2 regions of the Lysobacter korlensis genome follow, and region 2 is predicted to be linked to the other one. Evidence: riboswitches for the same ligand, from Rfam matches in the RefSeq annotation. Region 2 holds a riboswitch; the other holds the start of a gene.
What was found. A riboswitch is a leader RNA that binds a small molecule or an ion and turns the genes downstream of it on or off. The one in region 2 is predicted to bind cyclic di-GMP.
Positions count from the first base shown of each region.

Region 1 (4,993 bases), on a different contig from region 2:
TCGTCCGTCTCGGTGTAGACGGCCCCGCTGATGGTGGTTCGCAAGTTCTCGATCGTCATCGTTCGCCCTTCAACGGTCCACCATCTTGCTCCCGATGGGCAGGCTCGTAAAGAGCCAGTAGTCATGGTTCCCGGTCTCCCGTCCTGCGTCGTGCCGGGCGGACAGCGCCGAGACCCGGCGGGCCGGGGGCTACGATCAAGCGGGTGACCAGCGTGCCGGCGACAGACCCACCGAGCGTCCTCGTCGTGGGGGAGGCGCTCGTCGACATCGTCCGCGCGCCGGACGGCGACCGGGAGTTCCCCGGCGGGAGCCCGCTCAACGTGGCATTCGGACTTGCGCGGCTCGGCATCGCCACGACACTGCAGACCCGGATCGGCCGCGACGCACATGGCGAGCGAGTCCGTGGACACCTCGGCTCGGCCGGCGTCGCGTTGTGGCCGGGATCGGAGGACGCGCCCCGAACGTCGACGGCGGTCGCCCGCATCGGGGCGGACGGCACGGCGAGCTACGAGTTCGACATCCGCTGGGACGTCGAGCCGATCGCGGTCCCGCCGGTGTTCAGCGCAGTGCATGCCGGCTCGATCGCCGCGTTCCTCGAGCCTGGCGCGACAGCTGTGCGCCGCACGCTCGCCGGCGCGGCCGGTTCGGCCCTCGTCACCTTCGACCCGAACATCCGGCCGGCTCTCGTCGGTGCCCGCCAGTCGGCTCTCGCCGCCTTCGAGGAGACGGTGGGACTCGCCGGCGTGGTGAAGCTCAGCGACGAGGACGCCGAATGGCTCTATCCCGGTTCGGACGTCGACGACGTGCTCGCGCGCGTGCTCGACCTGGGGGCGGACCTCGCCGTGTGCACGCTCGGAGCGGCCGGGGCGCGGCTGCGGACGCGGGCGCACGCGGTGAACGTGCCGGCGGTCCGGGTTCCCGTCGCCGACACGATCGGCGCCGGCGACTCGTTCATGTCGTGCCTGCTCGCCGAGCTGCTGCAGCGGGATGATCCGCCTCGCGAACTCGACTCCGCGGCGCTGAGCGCGGTGGGGGCGATGGCCGTGCGAGCGGCGGCGATCACGGTCGGCCGTCCGGGTGCGCAGCCGCCGACCGCTGCCGAGCTCGGGGAGCTGCTCTAGGCGTCAAGCCTTCCGCGGCGCGGTCGCCAGTGCTCAGACGGCGGGCGTGGGACAGTACACCCTGGTGGCGTGCGATTGATCGGCGGTCCGCTCGACGTGGTGATCCACCATCGGCTGCCCGCACATGGGGCACGGCGGGTTCGCCGGGGGCGTGTACGGCCGTTCGGGTCGTCCGGCGCCCAGCTGTGCCGGGCCGAACACCGGGAACAGGGCCCGGTTCAGCCGCATCGACCACGGGTCCCGCTTGCGCTTCGCCACACCGCTCCAACCGTTAGTGCACTAAGAATCAGTGTAGCGGTTAATATGGAGGCATGCCGGACGTCGCCAAGGCCGAAGACCTGCTCGCACTCGAGCGGCAGGTGTGCTTCGCGCTCGCGGCCACCAGTCGCAGTGTGATCGGGCTGTACCGGCCGATTCTCGAGCCCCTCGGGCTCACGCATCCCCAGTACCTCGTGATGCTGGCGCTCTGGGAGCAGAGCCCCAGAACGGTGCGGAGTCTGGCGGAGTCGCTGTATCTGGAGCCGGCGACTCTGACTCCGCTCCTGCGGCGCTTGGAGGGCAGCGGCTACATCACGCGAGCGCGGAATGCGGCGAACGAGCGGGAACTCAAGGTCGAGTTGACGGCGGCCGGCGGCGCGCTGCGTGAGCGCGCCGAGCAGGTCCCCGTCGCAGTCGTCGAGAAGCTGGGCATCCCGGTCGAGGCGCTCGAGGAGCTGCGAGACCGCCTGAACGAGACGCTGGCGGCCACCCGCCGCGCCTCCGCGAGTGCATAGCAGGCGCACCGGTCTTGCCGGAGGGCGGGAATCGGTCGCGTCCGCATGCACGTTTTCCTCAATCTGGCAAGTGCTTGAGCGCTGGCTGAGGACACCGTGGGCACCCGCTGAAATACCGTCACGCGCCGACACGCCGGGGTTATCGTCGGAACAGTCAACGAAACGGCAAACCCGGTGTGAACCGGCGACGCAAAGCCACGGGACCCAGTCGGGTCAGCCGGGCTACCGAAGGGCGAGACCCTTGTTCGCTTTCGTTCAACAGGAGAAGTTCTGGCATCGCCGTACGGCGTCGCAACTCCAATACGGACAACTGATCTGACCAACGCGTGATCGGGCACCCTGCCTCGCATGGATGCGGATCGATCCACCCCGACCGGCACATCCGGTCACCACAGCCTTGCCCGGCGGCAACACCTGGGTGCCGCCGCGCATCTGAAAGGACACAGCAATGAGTACTGCAGATTCGAACGACCGCCCCTCGGGCGGCGCCGTGCCCGTCGACCCGGACGACACGCTCCGCAACCGAGTGGTCGACCGGGAGAAGGAGGAGTTCGGCGGCATCAAGTGGGGCTCCGCGTTCTTCGGCTGGCTCACCGCCACCGGGATGGCAGTGCTGCTGACGGCGCTGCTCGCAGCAGCCGGCGCCGTCGTCGGCCTCACCACAGGCACCGACCCGCAGGAGGCGACCGACGCGGCCGCACAGAACCTGGACGCGGCAAGCATCGTCTCCGCGATCGTGCTGCTCGTGGTCCTCTTCGTCGCCTACTACTGCGGGGGCTACGTCGCCGGACGCATGGCGCGATTCAACGGAGCCAAGCAGGGCCTCGCTGTCTGGCTGTGGGCCCTGATCTTCGCCATCGTGCTGGCCATCCTGGGCGCCGTGCTCGGCAGCCAGTTCAACGTGCTCTCGGGCCTCAACGCGTTCCCGCGGATCCCCGTCAACGAGGGCACCCTCACCGTCGTCGGCATCATCACCGCGATCGTGCTGGCGCTCGTGCCGCTCATCGGAGCGGTCCTCGGCGGCAAGGCCGGAATGCACTACCACCGCAAGGTCGATCGCGCCGGTCTCGGCCGCTGACCTGCGGAGCACACCACCAACCACACAAAAACCCACCGCGGACGAAGTCCGCATCCCCCCCGCACGACGGGGGCAACAGGGAAAGAAGGGAAACACAATGATCAGCAGTGACAACATCGCATCGCTCATCGGCGCCGACGTCCTCGACAAGGACGGCGACAAGATCGGTTCCGTCGGCCAGGTGTACCTCGACGACAACGACGGCCACCCGAGCTGGGCCAGCGTCAAGACGGGCCTCTTCGGCACGAAGGAATCCTTCGTCCCGCTCGAGGACGCGACCTGGGCAGGCGACGAGCTCCGGGTGAACTACGACAAGGACCGCGTGAAGGACGCGCCCCGCGTCGACGCCGACCAGCACCTCGAGCCCTCTGACGAGGACGAGCTGTACCGGTACTACGGCATGACCGCGGGCTCCTACGGCACTGACACCGGTTTCACCCAGGACACCACCGGCACCGACTACACCACGACGGACACCGACCGCGCCTACACCGACACGGACCGGGACCGTCGGGACACGGTCGGACACGACACATCCGGCCCCACCACCGACGACGCCATGACCCGGTCGGAGGAGCAGCTGCACGTCGGCACGGAACGCGTCCAGACCGGCAAGGCCCGGTTGCGCAAGTACGTCGTGACCGAGAACCAGTCGGTAACCGTCCCCGTGCAGCGTGAGGAAGTGCGGATCGAGCGCGAGCCCATCACCGACGCCAACATCGGCGACGCCATGGACGGACCCGCGATCAGCGAGGAGGAGCACGAGGTGGTCCTCTCCGAGGAGCGCCCCGTCATCCAGAAGGAGGCCGTCCCGGTCGAGCGCGTCCGCCTCGACAAGGACGTCGTCACCGAGCAGCAGACCGTGAACGAAGAGGTCCGCAAGGAGGAGATCACCTTCGACGGTGACGACCGCAACAGCGGGCGCTCCAACCTGTAACACCCGCGCCACCCGCGCACCGCGCCGCCGCCGCATCCCGATGCGGCGGCGGCGTTTCCTACCCCGCCCCAAGAAAGAGAGGTTCCCATGAACGATTTCATGGTCGTCCTGCAAGACGGACTCGCGTCGGTGATCGACTTCATCCCGAAGTTCCTGCTGTTCCTCGTCATCCTCATCGTCGGCCTCATCGTGGCGAAGGTGCTCTCGAAGGCCCTCGACAAGCTGCTCGAGCGCGTCGGCTTCGACCGCGCCGTGGAGCGCGGCGGCGTCAAGAAGGCCCTCGAGAAGTCGAAGTTCGACGCCTCCGACATCGTGGCCAAGCTGCTGTACTACACGCTGGTGCTCTTCGTGCTCCAGTTCGCGTTCGGTGTCTTCGGGCCGAACCCCGTCAGCGACCTGCTCGAAGGCATCATCGCCTTCATCCCGCGCATCATCGTCGCCATCATCATCGTGATCCTTGCTTCGGCCATCGCAGCCGGCGCCAAGACGCTGATCCAGGGTGCGCTCGGCGGGCTCTCCTACGGCAAGATCCTCGGCAACATCGCCGCGGTCTTCATCCTGTTCCTCGGCATCACGGCTGCCCTGAACCAGGTCGAGATCGCCACGACGGTCACCACCCCCGTCCTCATCACCGTGCTCGCCACCATCGGCGGCATTCTCGTGGTCGGTGTCGGCGGCGGAATGATCCAGCCGATGCGCGCCCGCTGGGAGGCGTGGCTGCAGAAGGCCGAGGTCGAGCTCCCGGCCGCCAAGGCCTCGGTGCAGAATGCGCCGAGCGTCAAGGAGCAGGCGCAGACCGCGACCGCGAAGATGAAGAGCAGCGGCGCCGCCGGAGGCTCGACCCGGCCGGCCGGCTCGGGGCAGTCCTCGCTGTAGTTCCCGGCCGCGAACGACGAACGCGCCTCCGCTGACCACGTTGCGGGGGCGCGTTCCTCTTTCGCCGGACACCATTCCGCTGATTGAGTAGGACACACCCGCTGGTCGAGCTGTCGCGGGGGCGGCGTGCCGGAACAGCCCGCGGAGCGACCGCTGGCGGCAAGGAGAAACCATGTCATTCCAGGCGTACCTCGACGCGATCGAGGAC
Region 1 covers NZ_JBHLTG010000005.1:515,240-520,232, forward strand. The annotation lists gene ACFFGH_RS21925 (FAD-binding oxidoreductase) at 1-59, opposite strand, end outside; gene ACFFGH_RS21930 (carbohydrate kinase family protein) at 204-1,121, shown strand; gene ACFFGH_RS21935 (MarR family winged helix-turn-helix transcriptional regulator) at 1,433-1,894, shown strand; cyclic di-GMP riboswitch class I at 2,049-2,124, shown strand; gene ACFFGH_RS21940 (hypothetical protein) at 2,343-2,972, shown strand; gene ACFFGH_RS21945 (DUF2382 domain-containing protein) at 3,070-3,909, shown strand; gene ACFFGH_RS21950 (mechanosensitive ion channel family protein) at 3,997-4,785, shown strand; gene ACFFGH_RS21955 (DUF4287 domain-containing protein) at 4,958-4,993, shown strand, end outside.
Region 1: linked by a shared signal. The riboswitch ahead of ACFFGH_RS21940 (hypothetical protein) and the one ahead of ACFFGH_RS33055 (DUF7882 family protein) in region 2 are both predicted to bind cyclic di-GMP.

Region 2 (4,993 bases):
CAGATTCTTCCGGAGTGGGCACTCACCCACCCGCAGAGCACGCTAGGACCTCAACCGAAGTTGAGGTCAAGGACCGTCTCGCCGTTCCGCCCCGCATCCTCCGATGTCGTGTCCGTCCAGCGGCGCGGACCGGGACCGGAGCGGCCCAGGGTGTCGCCGGGGTTCTGCAGGGAGCACGTGGTGAGGCTGAGACAGCCGCAGCCGATGCAGCTGTCCAGGTCGTCCCGGAGGTGCTGGAGGTCGGCGATGCGCGCGTCGAGGTCTTCCTTCCAGCGGGCGGAGAGCCTCGCCCAGTCCTCGCGCTTCGGCGTCCGTCCCTCCGGGAGCGAGTCGAGCGCCGCGCGGATGTCCGCAAGCGAGACGCCGACGCGCTGCGACACGCGGATGAACGCCACCCGGCGCAGCGTGTGCCGCGGGTAGCGGCGCTGGTTGCCTGCGGTGCGCTCGCTGTGGATAAGGCCCTGACGCTCATAGAAGTGCAGGGCCGAGACGGACACGCCGCTGCGCGCCGCGACCTCGCCGACGGTCAGGGTCTTCGTCGTGTCCACGAACGGCTGGGCCATGCTCGTCCTCCTTTGCGGAACACGGTAGCCCCGAACCGGTGCGGAGAGAACCGCTCAGCGCGGGTCCGCCGCGCCCGGCTGATCGCTCAGGCTCTCGACGTACGCGCGGGTCACGGCCATGTCCTCGTCCCCGAATCCGCGTGCCGTGAGATCGCGGAACGCCTCGAGCAGGCACGCGAGCTGGCGTGCCTCCACACCGGTGCGGGTCGCCTCCTCCGTGGCGAAGGAGAGGTCCTTGACCAGGTATCTGGCCGCACCCGTGGGGCGATAGTCGCGGGCGACGATGCGGGATCCCCGCGTCTCGAGCACCCGGCTGCCGGCGTACCCCCCTCCGAGCGCGGTGAAGAGGGCCTGCACGTCGAGGCCGCTGCGGTCTGCGAGCACCGCCGCCTCGCCGAGTGCGTGCACCGTCGCCGAGACGATGAGCTGGTTGCAGAACTTGGCGACCTCGCCGGAGCCGAGCGGACCGAGGTGGTGCACTCGTCCGAAGGTCTCCAGCACCGGGCGCGCCCGCTCAACGGCGTCGGCCGGACCGCCGACGAAGAGGGAGAGGTTGCCCGCGATGGCACCCTCCTCGCCGCCGCTCACGGGGCTGTCGATCACGCGCAGCATCCCGTCGGTGAGCCGCGACACCCGCTCATCCAGCTCACGGACCCCAGTGGCGGATGACGTGGAGGAGAGGACCATCAGGGTCGGGCGGGAGATGCCGGCCAGGATTCCGGTGTCGCCGGGAAGCATCTGTTCGAGATCGGGCAGGTCGGGAAGCATGACGACGAGCACGTCGGACGCCTCGGCGAGCGTGCGCGGCGTGCCGGCCCACGTCGCGCCCCGCTCGAGGAGCGCTGCCACACGGTCGGGGGTGCGGTGGGTGACGTGGACGTCGAAGCCGGCCCGCAGTGCGTTGGCAGCCATCGGCGTGCCCATGATCCCGAGCCCGACGAATCCGACGGCGAGATCAGGGTTCCGCCGGGTCTGTCGCGCCATACCGTGCACCTTAGCGAACCACTACGTTCCCGGCGCACCCTGACATGGACGCCCCGGGAGGCGGTACAGTGCCTAGGCACACACCTCTGATTCGGCAAAACCGGTGCGAGCCGGTGACGCAAAGCCACGGGGCCCCCAGGGTCAGCCGGGTTGCCGGGAGCCTCGCAGGCAACCGCCGCACCTCTCCTGGAGCCCGAATTGCACGAGCCGAATCATTCCGCCCCCGAGACCGAGCGGCGCCCCCGCAAGTGCCCGAGCTGCGGAACACGTCTGGAACAGACCGGGGCCGGCGGCGACGAGCTCCTGGAGTGCTCGAACTGCGGTCTGGTGATGTTCGAGCAGCGGAGGGCCGAGTAGGCCGGCCGCGAGCCCTTCTCGGATGTGCTTGAATTCGTGCCGAAGGGGCAAACCCTGTGCGAACAGGGGACGCAAAGCCACGGGACCCACGCGGTTCGCCGGGTTGCCGATTTCCCGTTTCGCTATCGTCACCCGGAGTTCGGCTTGGGACTGTTCAGCTACGGCGTCGCGCCGGTCATCACCATCGAAGATCGTCTGCTCAAGCACCTTCAGGCAGTGATCGTCGCGAAGCTGCGTCGCCGGGAGAATTTCGCCTTCAACTGGGATCAGGAGCCAGGAGTGGGCACGGACGTGACGCACGAGAACGGCTCCCACGGTTCGGTCTGGATCTCCGAGAGCTCCTCGCTGTACTTCCAGTACGACGGCTCGCCGTCGATGGCCCTCAACCGGGCCTGGCTCGAGGACCTCATGCAGGCGGCCAATACGAGCACCGGGCTGCGGGCGGTTCCCGAGCCGGCCGCCCGCGGCGTCTGAGCCGGCGGAGTCCGGAGCCAGGGGCGCTCGCCCTTCCGGACGACCTCGATGACGTCGTGGCTATTCCCGCCCCGTGGCCCGACCGGCACACTGGAGCGGTGAGCAATGGCCGTCTGATGCTGCTGGACACCGCCGCGCTGTACTTCCGCGCCTTCTTCGGGTACCCCGACACGCTGAAGGCGCCGGACGGCACCCCCGTCAACGCGGCGCGGGGGCTGCTGGACATGATCGCGCGGCTCGTCACCGACTACGGACCGACGGACCTCGTCGCGTGCTGGGACGACGACTGGCGCCCGCAGTGGCGGGTCGACCTCATCCCGAGCTACAAGACGCATCGGGTCGCCGAGGTGATCGAGGCCGGCCCGGATGTCGAGGTGGTGCCGGATCCGCTCAGCATCCAGGTGCCGATCATCGTCGCGACGCTCACCGCGCTCGGGATCCCGATCGTCGGCAAGGCCGAGTACGAGGCGGACGACATCATCGGCACGCTCGCCGCGACCGCGGACGGGCCGGTCGACGTCGTCACCGGCGACCGGGACCTGTTCCAGGTGATCGATGACGAGCGGGACGTCCGGGTGATCTACACCGCCGGCGGGATGAGCAGACTGCAGATCGTGACGGACGGGGTGCTGCGCGAGAAGTACGGCGTCCGCGCAGCGCAGTACGCCGACTTCGCCGCCCTCCGCGGCGACACGTCGGACGGCCTGCCCGGGGTGCCGGGCGTGGGTGAGAAGACCGCAGCCTCACTGCTGGCACAGTTCGGCGACCTCGAGGGCATCGTCGCGGCCGCCGCGGAAGGTGCGCGCTCGCCGCTGTCGGTGAGTGCGAAGTCGAAGATCCGCGCCGCCGCGGAGTATCTCGCCGTCGCGCCCACCGTGGTGCGCGTCGCGTGCGACCTCGACCTCCCCGTCGTCGATTCCCGGATCGGCATCCCGGAGGGCGGCCGCGATGAGATCGAGCAGCTGCGGTCACGGTGGGGGCTGGGGGAGTCCGTGTCACGGGTCGTCGCAGCGCTCGAGGCCGCGACCGTGGCCCGCTGAGATCCGGAGCACCCGGACTCATGGGCAAGCTGATCTACACCGGACTCATCTCGCTCGATGGCTGCCTCGTGGACCCCGAGGGGAACTTCGACTGGGCGGCCCCGGACCCCGAGGTGCACGCCGCGGTCAACGAGCAGGAGCGTCCCGTCGGCACGTACCTCTACGGGCGGCGGATGTACGAGGTGATGCGGTATTGGGAGACCGAGCCGGGCGCCGCCGACGCGTCGCCGGCCGAGCTCGAGTACGCCGACCTGTGGCGGAAGGCCGACAAGGTCGTCTTCTCCAGCACGCTCGACCAGGTGACCACGGCACGGACGCGGGTCGAGCGTCGGTTCGACGTCGACCACGTGCGCGAGCTCAAGCGGTCGTCGGAGCCGGATCTCTCGATCGGCGGGGCCGGGCTCGCGGCATCCGCGCTGCGCTGCGGGCTGGTCGACGAACTCGCCATGTACGTGAGCCCCGTCGTGGTCGGCGGCGGAACCAGGTTCCTTCCGGATGGTGTGCGGCTCGACCTGGAGCTTCTGCAGGAGCGTCGGTTCACGGGCGGGGTGGTGCTCCTGCGCTACGCCGTCCAGCCGCCGCGGTCTGCATAGCGGCGATCACTCGGCGCCGCCCGTTCCTCTCCTCGGTTATATCAACTAAGTTGACTTGCGCGCGCGCCGCCCGGCGACGCGCACGGAGATCAGCATCGAAGGAGACGAAATGGCAACGGAGCCGAAGCCGCTCACCGCACACAGCACGATCGGGACATGGCTCGACCACCCGCAGGGCGGCCCGTTGATCCGCGGCCTGCTCGCGCAGAGCGGGTTCGACGAGAACGTGCTCGGGCCGGTGAAGGGCCTGCCGCTGCAGCAGCTGGTGACGATGAGCCAGGGGCAGCTGCCCCAGTCGGTCGTCGACGACCTGGTGCTGCAGGCCAACGGGGGAGTGGCGCCCACCGAGGATGCCGGCGCGAGCGGCGAGTGGCAGGAGCGGGTCACCCCCGGCCGCTTCGAGGGCCGGACGGTCATCGTGACCGGCGCGGCTTCGGGCATCGGCCGGGCGACCGCATCCCGCATCGCCCGAGAGGGCGGCCGCGTGATCGCGGTCGACATCTCGAAGGAGCGCCTCGACGAGTTCGCCGCCGCGGGGGACGGGGATGTGGTGGCGGTGGCCGGGGACATCACAAAGCAGGAGGACATCGACCGGATCGTCGCCGAGGCCGGCTCGCAGATCGACGCCCTCGCCAACGTGGCCGGCATCAACGACGACTTCTCGCCGGCGCACGAGACATCGGACGCGATCTGGGACCGGGTCATCGCCATCAACCTGACCGGCGGGTTCAAGCTCACCCGTGCCGTGCTTCCCGCGATGATCGAGGCCGGCCGAGGCGCGATCGTGAACGTCTCGTCGGAGGCGGGACTCCGCGGCAACGCGTCCGGCAACGCCTACACCGTGTCGAAGCACGGGGTCATCGGACTCACCCGCAGCGCCGCGTTCATGTACGGGCCGCACGGCATCCGCGTGAACGCGGTCGCGCCCGGCGGAGTCGCGACCGGCATCCCGATGCCGTCGGTCAATGAGAGCGGGATGGCG
Region 2 covers NZ_JBHLTG010000016.1:83,247-88,239, forward strand. The annotation lists gene soxR (redox-sensitive transcriptional activator SoxR) at 51-563, opposite strand; gene ACFFGH_RS33050 (NAD(P)-dependent oxidoreductase) at 618-1,547, opposite strand; cyclic di-GMP riboswitch class I at 1,631-1,705, shown strand; cyclic di-GMP riboswitch class I at 1,941-2,015, shown strand; gene ACFFGH_RS33055 (DUF7882 family protein) at 2,049-2,378, shown strand; gene ACFFGH_RS33060 (5'-3' exonuclease) at 2,477-3,418, shown strand; gene ACFFGH_RS33065 (dihydrofolate reductase family protein) at 3,439-4,011, shown strand; gene ACFFGH_RS33070 (SDR family NAD(P)-dependent oxidoreductase) at 4,121-4,993, shown strand, end outside.